Regions from separate parts of the Acetobacter persici genome, predicted to be linked through region 1. Evidence: predicted binding sites of a transcription regulator. Region 1 holds the regulator's gene; the other holds the start of a gene.
What was found. The regulator LexA, encoded in region 1, represses DNA repair genes until DNA is damaged. The targets are predictions, from matches to a motif close to TGTTCTANNTANGTTC.
Positions count from the first base shown of each region.

Region 2: recA (recombinase RecA) is a predicted target of LexA. The motif match lies at 1,569-1,584, and genes of this name have one in related genera.

Region 1 is NZ_JAERKU010000003.1:147,767-151,979, forward strand. Features, by position in the region: gene bioD (dethiobiotin synthase) at 1-1,350, shown strand, start outside; gene lexA (transcriptional repressor LexA) at 1,458-2,123, opposite strand; gene JK199_RS05070 (carbohydrate porin) at 2,387-3,694, shown strand; gene JK199_RS05075 (molybdopterin molybdotransferase MoeA) at 3,701-4,213, opposite strand, start outside.
Region 2 is NZ_JAERKU010000008.1:53,128-57,340, forward strand. Features, by position in the region: gene JK199_RS10290 (gamma-glutamyltransferase) at 104-1,507, shown strand; gene recA (recombinase RecA) at 1,736-2,761, shown strand; gene JK199_RS10300 (GNAT family N-acetyltransferase) at 2,780-3,268, opposite strand; gene JK199_RS10305 (winged helix-turn-helix domain-containing protein) at 3,398-3,757, shown strand; gene JK199_RS10310 (glucan biosynthesis protein) at 3,834-4,213, shown strand, end outside.

The DNA of each region.
Region 1 (4,213 bases):
GCGGCACTGCTGCAACGTGTGGCGGCGCGGCGGCTGTTTGACTTGTTACAGTTCCGGCTGGCCGGCAAAGCGCCACGCCGTATTCTGGAAGTGGGATGTGGCACTGGCTTTCTGACGCAGATGCTGCATGACACGTGGCCTGAGGCTGAACTGATTGCGACAGATATTGCCCCCAAGATGCTGGAACGTGCCCGCAACCGTGTCGGGAAGCGTGTGCAGTTTTGTGAGATGGATGCCGCGCGCCCTGATGTTGCGGGCTCGTTTGATCTGATTTGCGGCAATCTGGTCTTTCAGTGGCTGGCCGAACCCGCCGCTGTTCTGCAAACACTGGCCGAGCGCCTGACGCCCGGTGGCGTGATTGCGGTTTCAACCTTGCTGGATGGCACATTTGCGGAATGGCAGAATGCCTGCGCGGCAGAAGGGCTTGTGGCAGGCACGCCGGAGTACCCGGAAGCCCGGACCGTGCAGGGGTGGCAGCCCCGCCTGTGTGCGGGGCGGTGGGTGGCGGAGCGCTGTGTTCAGCCTTTTGAAAGCGGACTCGCCTTTGTGAGGCATCTGAAGGCAACCGGAGCGTCCGTCCCGCGGGAGGGTGTCGCGGCGTTCTCCCCGGCAGACCTGCGGCGGGTGATGGCACGCTTTGATGCGAGCGGCGCTCTGGCTACCTGGCATCTGGCGTACGGCTGTTTTCAAAAACCTCTAAGAGCCGGGGTGTTTGTCACCGGAACGGATACCGGCGTGGGGAAAACGCTGACGTCTGCCTGCCTGGTGCGGGCATGGAACGCCCTGTACTGGAAGCCTCTGCAAAGCGGGCTGGCGGATGAAGAAGGGGATACTGCGACCGTTATAAAACTGAGTGGTTGTCTGCCGGAGGACTGTATTCCTCCCGCCGGAGCCTATCAGGCGTCTCTCTCCCCCCTTGCCGCAGCACAGGCAGAAGGGGCGGAAATTGACCCGGCCCTTCTGGCTTTGCCGTTGCAGAACCCGGAACGCCCGATGGTGGTGGAAGGGGCGGGCGGCCTGATGGTGCCTGCCACGGATACGCTGATGATGCTTGATCTGGCAGAACGCTGGGGGCTGCCGGTGGTGCTGGTTGCTCGCAGCGGGCTGGGTACACTCAACCATACGTTGCTCAGTCTGGAGGCCATGCGGGCCAGAGGTCTGGCTGTTGCCGGGGTGGTGCTGAGCGGGCCACTCAACCCTGAGAATCGCAAAACGATTGAAGAAAAAGGGCAGGTGCGGATTCTAGCTGAATTGCCACAACAGGAGGCTGTTACACCGGAGACGGTGCGCACGCTGAGCGGGCTCATTCCCTCATGGGATGCCGTCTGTGGAGGCAGGGAGAGTGTGTGAGTGAGAAGGAGGGCGTGATATCAAAATCACGCCCTCCTTCTCAGGTCTGGTCTCAATCCTTGCGTCTAAGACATGTCGCTTGGTGAGGTTGCCGCACAAGCGGCGCTTTAGTGATACTGGCGGATCAGCCCAGCCAGACGCCCCTGAATATGCAGGCGCTCCGCCGGGACAATCCGCGTTTCATAGCGTGGGTTGGCGGGTTCAAGCGCGATCGTGTTGCCTTTACGGCGCAGGCGCTTGAGTGTGACTTCACTATTATCAATCAGCGCCACGACAATCTGCCCGTTCTCGGCGTCTTCCGTGCGGCGGATGATAACGTGGTCGCCGTCCATAATTCCGGCCTCAATCATGGAATCACCAGTGACTTCCAGAGCGTAGTAATCGCCTGAGCCAACCATATCTTTGGGGATATCCAGAAAGGTGTCGGTCTCGGCCATTGCCTCAATGGGCAGACCGGCGGCAATGCGGCCATAAAGCGGGATTTTTAGTGCCGCTGTCTGCGGGCGGGAGAAATCACCGCGCACGACGTTGGCGGGGAGAGTCTCGGACGCAGGCATGATTTCCGGCAGGTGGATGACTTCCAGCGCACGGGCGCGGTGATGATGGCGGCGCAGAAAACCGCGCTCCTCCAGCCCGGAAATCAGGCGGTGGATACCGGATTTGGAGCGCAGGCCCATGGCCTCTTTCATCTCATCAAAAGAAGGAGAAAAACCCGTCTGCTTGAGGTGGGAATCAATAAAAAGAAGCAGTTTGTGCTGTTTGCGCGTCAGCATTGCGGCACCCCGGAGCAGATGATCGTTTTTGTATTTATAAGACTTTGTTCTACATAAGTTCTCTTTTTGGGTCAAGGGGTTATTCGGTCATATCAAAAGCGCTTCTGTATTTTTTGCGGGGCCTGTAAAGTTGTGGAACAGAAGGGTCCGTTGCGGGCCTGTTGCTTTGCAGTATGGCGATTTAAGCGGGTGGCGGTTGCTATTGGCCACAGGACCCGGAGCCGTTCTTTCAGCCGGTAGCATAGTAATTTTGAACAGGTTTTGTGTTTAGAAAAATTATCACAGTTCCGGCAGCGTTCTGCGCCTGCCTGACCCTGAATGTGGCTCCGGCCGGAGCGCAGGATGCACAGTCTGGCGAGGATGCGTTCAGTTTTAAAGACCGTCTGACGCAGGACTGGGGCGGTGTGCGCCGTACTCTCGCTGAGCATGGTGTGGATTTTCAGCTCACGGACCAGAATGAATTCTGGGCTATTCCGGTTGGCGGAAGCCAGCCCTCCAATAATTATATCGGGGTGACGACGGGCCAGCTCTCGCTGGACCTTGGCCGTCTGACGCATCTGCCGCTCGGCACTCTCGGGATCAGTGGCGTGGATATTCGCGGGCATCCCTTCAGCAATCAGCCGCTGTATGTGTTCAATCAGGTCTCGGGGATTGAGGCGGATATCAATCTCCGGCTTTATGAGGTCTGGTATGGTCAGACCTTTGATCATGACAAGCTGGACCTGCGGCTTGGCAAGCTGGACCTCAGCCATGATTTTATGGGGAGTGACGGCGCTCAGCAGTTCATGAACGCCTCATTTTCCTGGCCTATGGTGCCGGATAATAACCTGTATGATCAGGGGCCTGCCGCACCGCTGGGCACGCCTGCACTCCGGCTCAAATATGCTCTGTCCCATGACTGGACGGTTCTGGCGGCGGTTGCGGATGATAACCCGATCGGGGCCAGTTTCCTGAATGAGGCAGATCCGTGGAACCAGAATCAGGACCCAAGTGGCACCCGGTTCCATTTTGGCACCGGCGTGCTGATGTTTCTGGAAGCGCAGTACCACACAAAGCTCTGGGGGCGGGACGGCACCTATAAGCTGGGCGGCTATGGGGATACGGGCCGCTTTCCGGATCAGGCCGATTCTTCTGTGCGGCATAAAGGCAACTGGACTTTATATGCTGTGGCGGATCAGGAGCTTGCCAGCCTGTCTGGCGTGCAGACGCTCGCGGGCTTTGTGCGGGCAACATGGGCCCCCCCTGCAAATCGTAACCAGATTGCCAATGCTGTGGATGCGGGGCTTGTGCTCAACGCGCCCTTCCAGCGCGCGGATGATGTGCTGGCTCTTGGCTTTGGTTATGGCGAGGCCAGTCCTGTACTGCGCCGTGCAGAGCGGCGCGCAGGGACGCTGGCCCAGCATGCGGAATACCATCTGGAACTGACGTACCAGTTTCAGGCTACACGCTGGCTGCTGATCCAGCCTGATTTGCAGGGGATGCTCTCACCCAGCGGCGGGGTGCTGGATACCGCAGGCCGCAGGGTGAAAGATGAAGCGATTTTTGGGCTGCATTCCAGCGTGTCGTTCTGAAAGGCCTCAGGGCAGGCGCAGAATACGGCAGGGTGTTCCGGCTTTATCTGCCGGGGCAAACGGGGCGCGGATCAGAAGAGCCTGACTTTGGGCAAAAATATTGAGCTGAGCGGAATCCTGTGAGCTGAACGGAGTGGCAAGCGGAAGCTGTCCGTCAGCCTGCGGAGTCAGGCGGCACCGCACAAAATCCTGCCGCTGATCATTTTCCGCGATATCCGACCCGAGCAGGGCGGGTTCTGTTTCCATTTCATCCGGAACAGGCAGCCCCAGCAGCTTGCGCAGGGCCGGGGCAATAAACACCAGACTGCATACAAGCGCTGCCACCGGATTACCCGGCAGGCCAATAACGGGGGTGTGGCCAAGCTGGCCGAACATCAGCGGCCTGCCGGGACGCATGGCAATTTTCCAGAAGTTCAGATCCAGCCCGTGCGCTTCAAGCGTGCTGCGCACGATATCGTACGTGCCGACACTAGCCCCGCCGATGGTCACCAAAAGGTCCAGCGAATGGGCCTGCCCGAT
Region 2 (4,213 bases), on a different contig from region 1:
GGTAATCCAGAACAGAGTTTCAGACGCCCGGCATGCGGGCAGACCAGAGCAATGGAGACATCAAGGCGTGCCCGAGCATTTCATGAAGACCTGTTCAGCCCGGATGGCGTCGCTACTGATGGCCTGTTCCCTCACCATCCCCCTGACAGCCTGTAGCATTTTTGCGGATGATAGCCCGGCCCGGCAGTCTCACCCTGCCCTGACGGGGTTTGTGGGGGAAGTTGTTGCGGATGAACCGCAGGCGGCTCTGGTCGCGCGGGATGTGCTGGCGCAAGGCGGTAACGCGGCGGATGCCGCGGCGGCTCTGGGGCTGGCCTTGTCCGTCACCCTGCCCTCCCGTGCCTCGCTGGGGGCAGGTGGCGCCTGTCTGGCCTGGCGTCCGGGGGATGCGCAGGGGCAGGCCTTTGTTTTCCTGCCGCGCGCGGGGCAGACCCCCGCGCAGTCTGACCGCCCGGCAGCCGTGCCCATGCTGGCCCGAGGCCTGTATCTGATGCAGTTGCGCTATGGCCACGTTGACTTTGCGGATCTGGTCGTGCCCGCCCGTAATCTGGCGACGGATGGGGTGCCGGTGGGTGGTCTTCTGGCGTCCGATCTGGCGGCGGTGCAGACGCCGCTGCTGGCGGATGAAAAGACGCGCGCCATTTTTGCCAACAGCAACGGCACCGTTCTGGGCGCGAATGACCTGATGGTGCAGCCGCGTCTGGCCGGGGCGCTTGAGCGCCTGCGGATCGCCGGGGTGGGGGACCTGTATAATGGCTCTCTGGCGCAGAGCTTTACGCTGGCATCTCAGGCAGCGGGTGCGGGCCTGACACCGGCGGATATGCGCAGCAGCCTGCCTGTGGCGGAGCAGCCGCTGACCCTGCGCTCCGGCGGGCTGGATATCAGCTTCCTGCCGCCGCCAGCCGATGGCGGGCTGGGAACGGCCGCTGCTTATAGCGCGATGGATGACCACGGCCATTCCGGCGTGCGGGCGGAATCTGTTGTATCCGGCTGGCGCGCCCGTCAGACCGGCAAAGGGACCGCGATGACCGCAGCGGATGCGCAGGCCCTGTTGCAGGGTGGCAGCCTGCCTTCCGGGTCTGCTCTGCCGCCCCTGCCTGCGTCCACATCTTTTGTGGTGACGGACCGGACGGGTGAGACGGTCAGCTGCGGCCTGACCATGAACAATCTGTTCGGCACCGGCCGTGTGGCTGGCTCGACCGGGATCGTGCTGGCGGCCTCCCCCGTGCGGCGTCCGCTGCCATTGCTGACGGCGGCTATCGCGCATCAGGGCACCAGCCAGTTCCGCGCTGCGGCGACGGCTTCTGGCCAGAATGTTGCGGCGGATACGGCAGCCATTGCATTGCGGGCCGCGATTGCCGGGCAGCGCCCGACTGTGACGGACGGTGTGGGGCGCGCCAATTTTGTGTCCTGCCCTGCGGGGCTGCCGGGCGATTCCGGAAAATGCTTCGGGTGGACCGATCCGCGTGGCTCTGGCCTTGCGGTCTCTTCCAGCCATACCAAATAAAGTCTGTCGCGCTGGCGGCAGGAGGCAAGGCGGCTTCGGGCCGCCTGTTTCCGGCTTGAAGTGTTCTTGTTTTGTTTCTATAAGAACAGGCGGAAATATCATTTTTAAGGTGCCTGAGCGAGGATCGGGGCGTGATCCCGGTCATTGCCCGGTACGCGGCTTTTATGGCACGTCTTGAAACAGTGCAGCACTCCCGGCCGTAGTCGATGGCCACAGGAAAGGTGAATGATGGATAAGGCAAAAGCTCTTGAAGGCGCGCTCGGGCAGATTGAACGGGCTTTTGGGAAAGGGTCTGTCATGCGGCTGGGACAGCGCCCGAAGGAACAGGCGGACGTGGTTCCTACCGGCTCTCTGGGGCTGGATATCGCTCTGGGGATTGGCGGCCTGCCGCGTGGCCGTGTGATTGAAATTTACGGCCCGGAAAGCTCCGGTAAAACCACGCTGGCGCTGCATGCCATTGCAGAGGCCCAGAAGCGGGGGGGCACCTGCGCCTTTATTGATGCCGAGCACGCGCTGGACCCCGGCTACGCCAAGAAGCTGGGCGTGGATATTGATAATCTGCTGATCAGCCAGCCCGACGCGGGTGAGCAGGCGCTGGAAATTGCGGACACACTGGTGCGCTCTGGCGCGATTGATGTGCTGGTGGTGGATAGTGTGGCGGCCCTTGTGCCGCGTGCCGAGCTTGAAGGGGATATGGGTGACAGCCATGTCGGCCTGCATGCGCGGCTGATGAGTCAGGCGCTGCGCAAGCTGACAGGCTCCGTTGCGCGCTCCAACACCATGATGATCTTCCTGAACCAGATCCGTCTGAAAATTGGCGTGATGTTTGGCAACCCGGAAACCACGACGGGCGGGAACGCACTGAAGTTCTACGCCTCCGTGCGTCTGGATATTCGCCGCATCGGGTCCATCAAGGACAAGGATGAGGTGGTGGGCAACCAGACGCGGGTGAAGGTGGTCAAGAACAAGATGGCCCCGCCGTTCCGTCAGGTCGAGTTCGATATCATGTATGGTGAAGGCATCAGCAAGGTCGGGGAACTGATTGATCTGGGCGTGAAAGCCGGTGTGGTGGAGAAGTCCGGCGCATGGTTCTCCTATGACAGCCAGCGGATTGGTCAGGGGCGTGAAAACTCCAAGCAGTTCCTGCGTGACCATCCTGAAATGGCTGCCGAGATTGAACGCAAGGTGCGTGAGCATTCCGGTATTGTAGCGGAAGCCATGATGCTGGCCCCCGAACACCATGTGGAAGACTAAGCGGTTCTTTCCAGTCGTTTAGACCCAGCCTGAAACAGGCCGGGACAAAAAGCTGGCTTCGGGATCATACGAGGCCAGCACGGCTTTTTCAGCCTCTGAAATGTCTTCTGGCGTAAAGCCCTGCTTTAGCCAGAATGTGCGGGCTGGCCCGGTTGCTGTCAGGCTGAGCACCGGCAGATTTGCCTTTCGGGCAGCGTGTTCTGCCAGCCGGATGGCCTCTTTGGCGCGCCCCTGCCCCCTTACGGTTTCAGCCAGAGCAAGGTCATGCAGATACCAGCTTTCCGGCTGGGCAGGCAGATGGTGCAGAAGGCAGTTCAGACGCGGGGAGAGATGCCCTGCCCACGGGTGGCTTATCAGATAGCCATGCACCCCGCTGGCATCGGCCAGCACAAAGCAGCCTGACGGGGCAAGACTCAGCCGTTCTCTGAAAATATCGTCATCTTCCGGATAATCCGGGTGGATGTGTGCCGCGAGTGTTATGATGGCGGCAAGATCATCTGGTCTCATGGGGCGCCAGATGATATCTGCGTTGAGATGTGTCATGAGAAGATGGCCGGGGCGCGGGTCCGGGTAAAAGAAAACATCATGTTCTTATGATATCATGCAGAGAATGGGAACGCGAACGCGGGCAGGTGAATGACTGAGCGGTTAAGACTGACCTTGCGGGTGGATGCGGACAAAAAACCTGCTCTGGGGCATGGAAAAATTCGTCTGCTTGAGCAACTGGCGGAAACAGGGTCTATTTCTGCGGCGGGGCGCGCCATGGGGATGTCCTATCGCCGGACATGGCTGCTGGTGGATAGTCTGAACCAGATGTTCCGTGAACCGCTGGTCGTGACGCGGCCCGGCGGCGGCGGTGGCGCGTTTCTGACAGCCGAAGGCGAGGCTGTGGTGCGCTGTTACCGGGATATTGAAAAACAGGCGGCACAGGTTGCCGAGGCCCATCTTGCTGAACTTGAAAAACTCTTAACACCACAAACCGTGGAATGCCCTTAAAAAGCCGTATCGCACGGTGATTTTGTCACAAAAGAAATTTTTAGCCCCTAAATCATAGGGAATTCGGGAGTCTGGAGTGTCTTCATCTGTACAGCGGCGGGACTTAATTCGGATTGGCGCGGGGGCGACACTCGCTACTCTGGCTGGCGGGGTCGCCCGGCAGGCGCGGGCCGAAGGGCTTGAAGGAGCGACGGGTATGTTTGATGACATGACGGTGCGGCAGATTGCCCGTCGTCTTGCCAGTGCGCCCTATCACGGGCCGGACCAGACCTTGCCCAAAGCGCTGGATAATCTGAATTTTGACCAGTTCCGCAGCATTGCCTACCGGGAAGACCGGACGTTGTGGCATGATGACAGTCTTGCGTTTGATGTTGCGTTTTTCCCGCGAGGCTTTCTCTACCGTCCCCGGATTGATATTTTTGAGATCAAGGACGGGAAATCCGAGCCTGTTCCCTA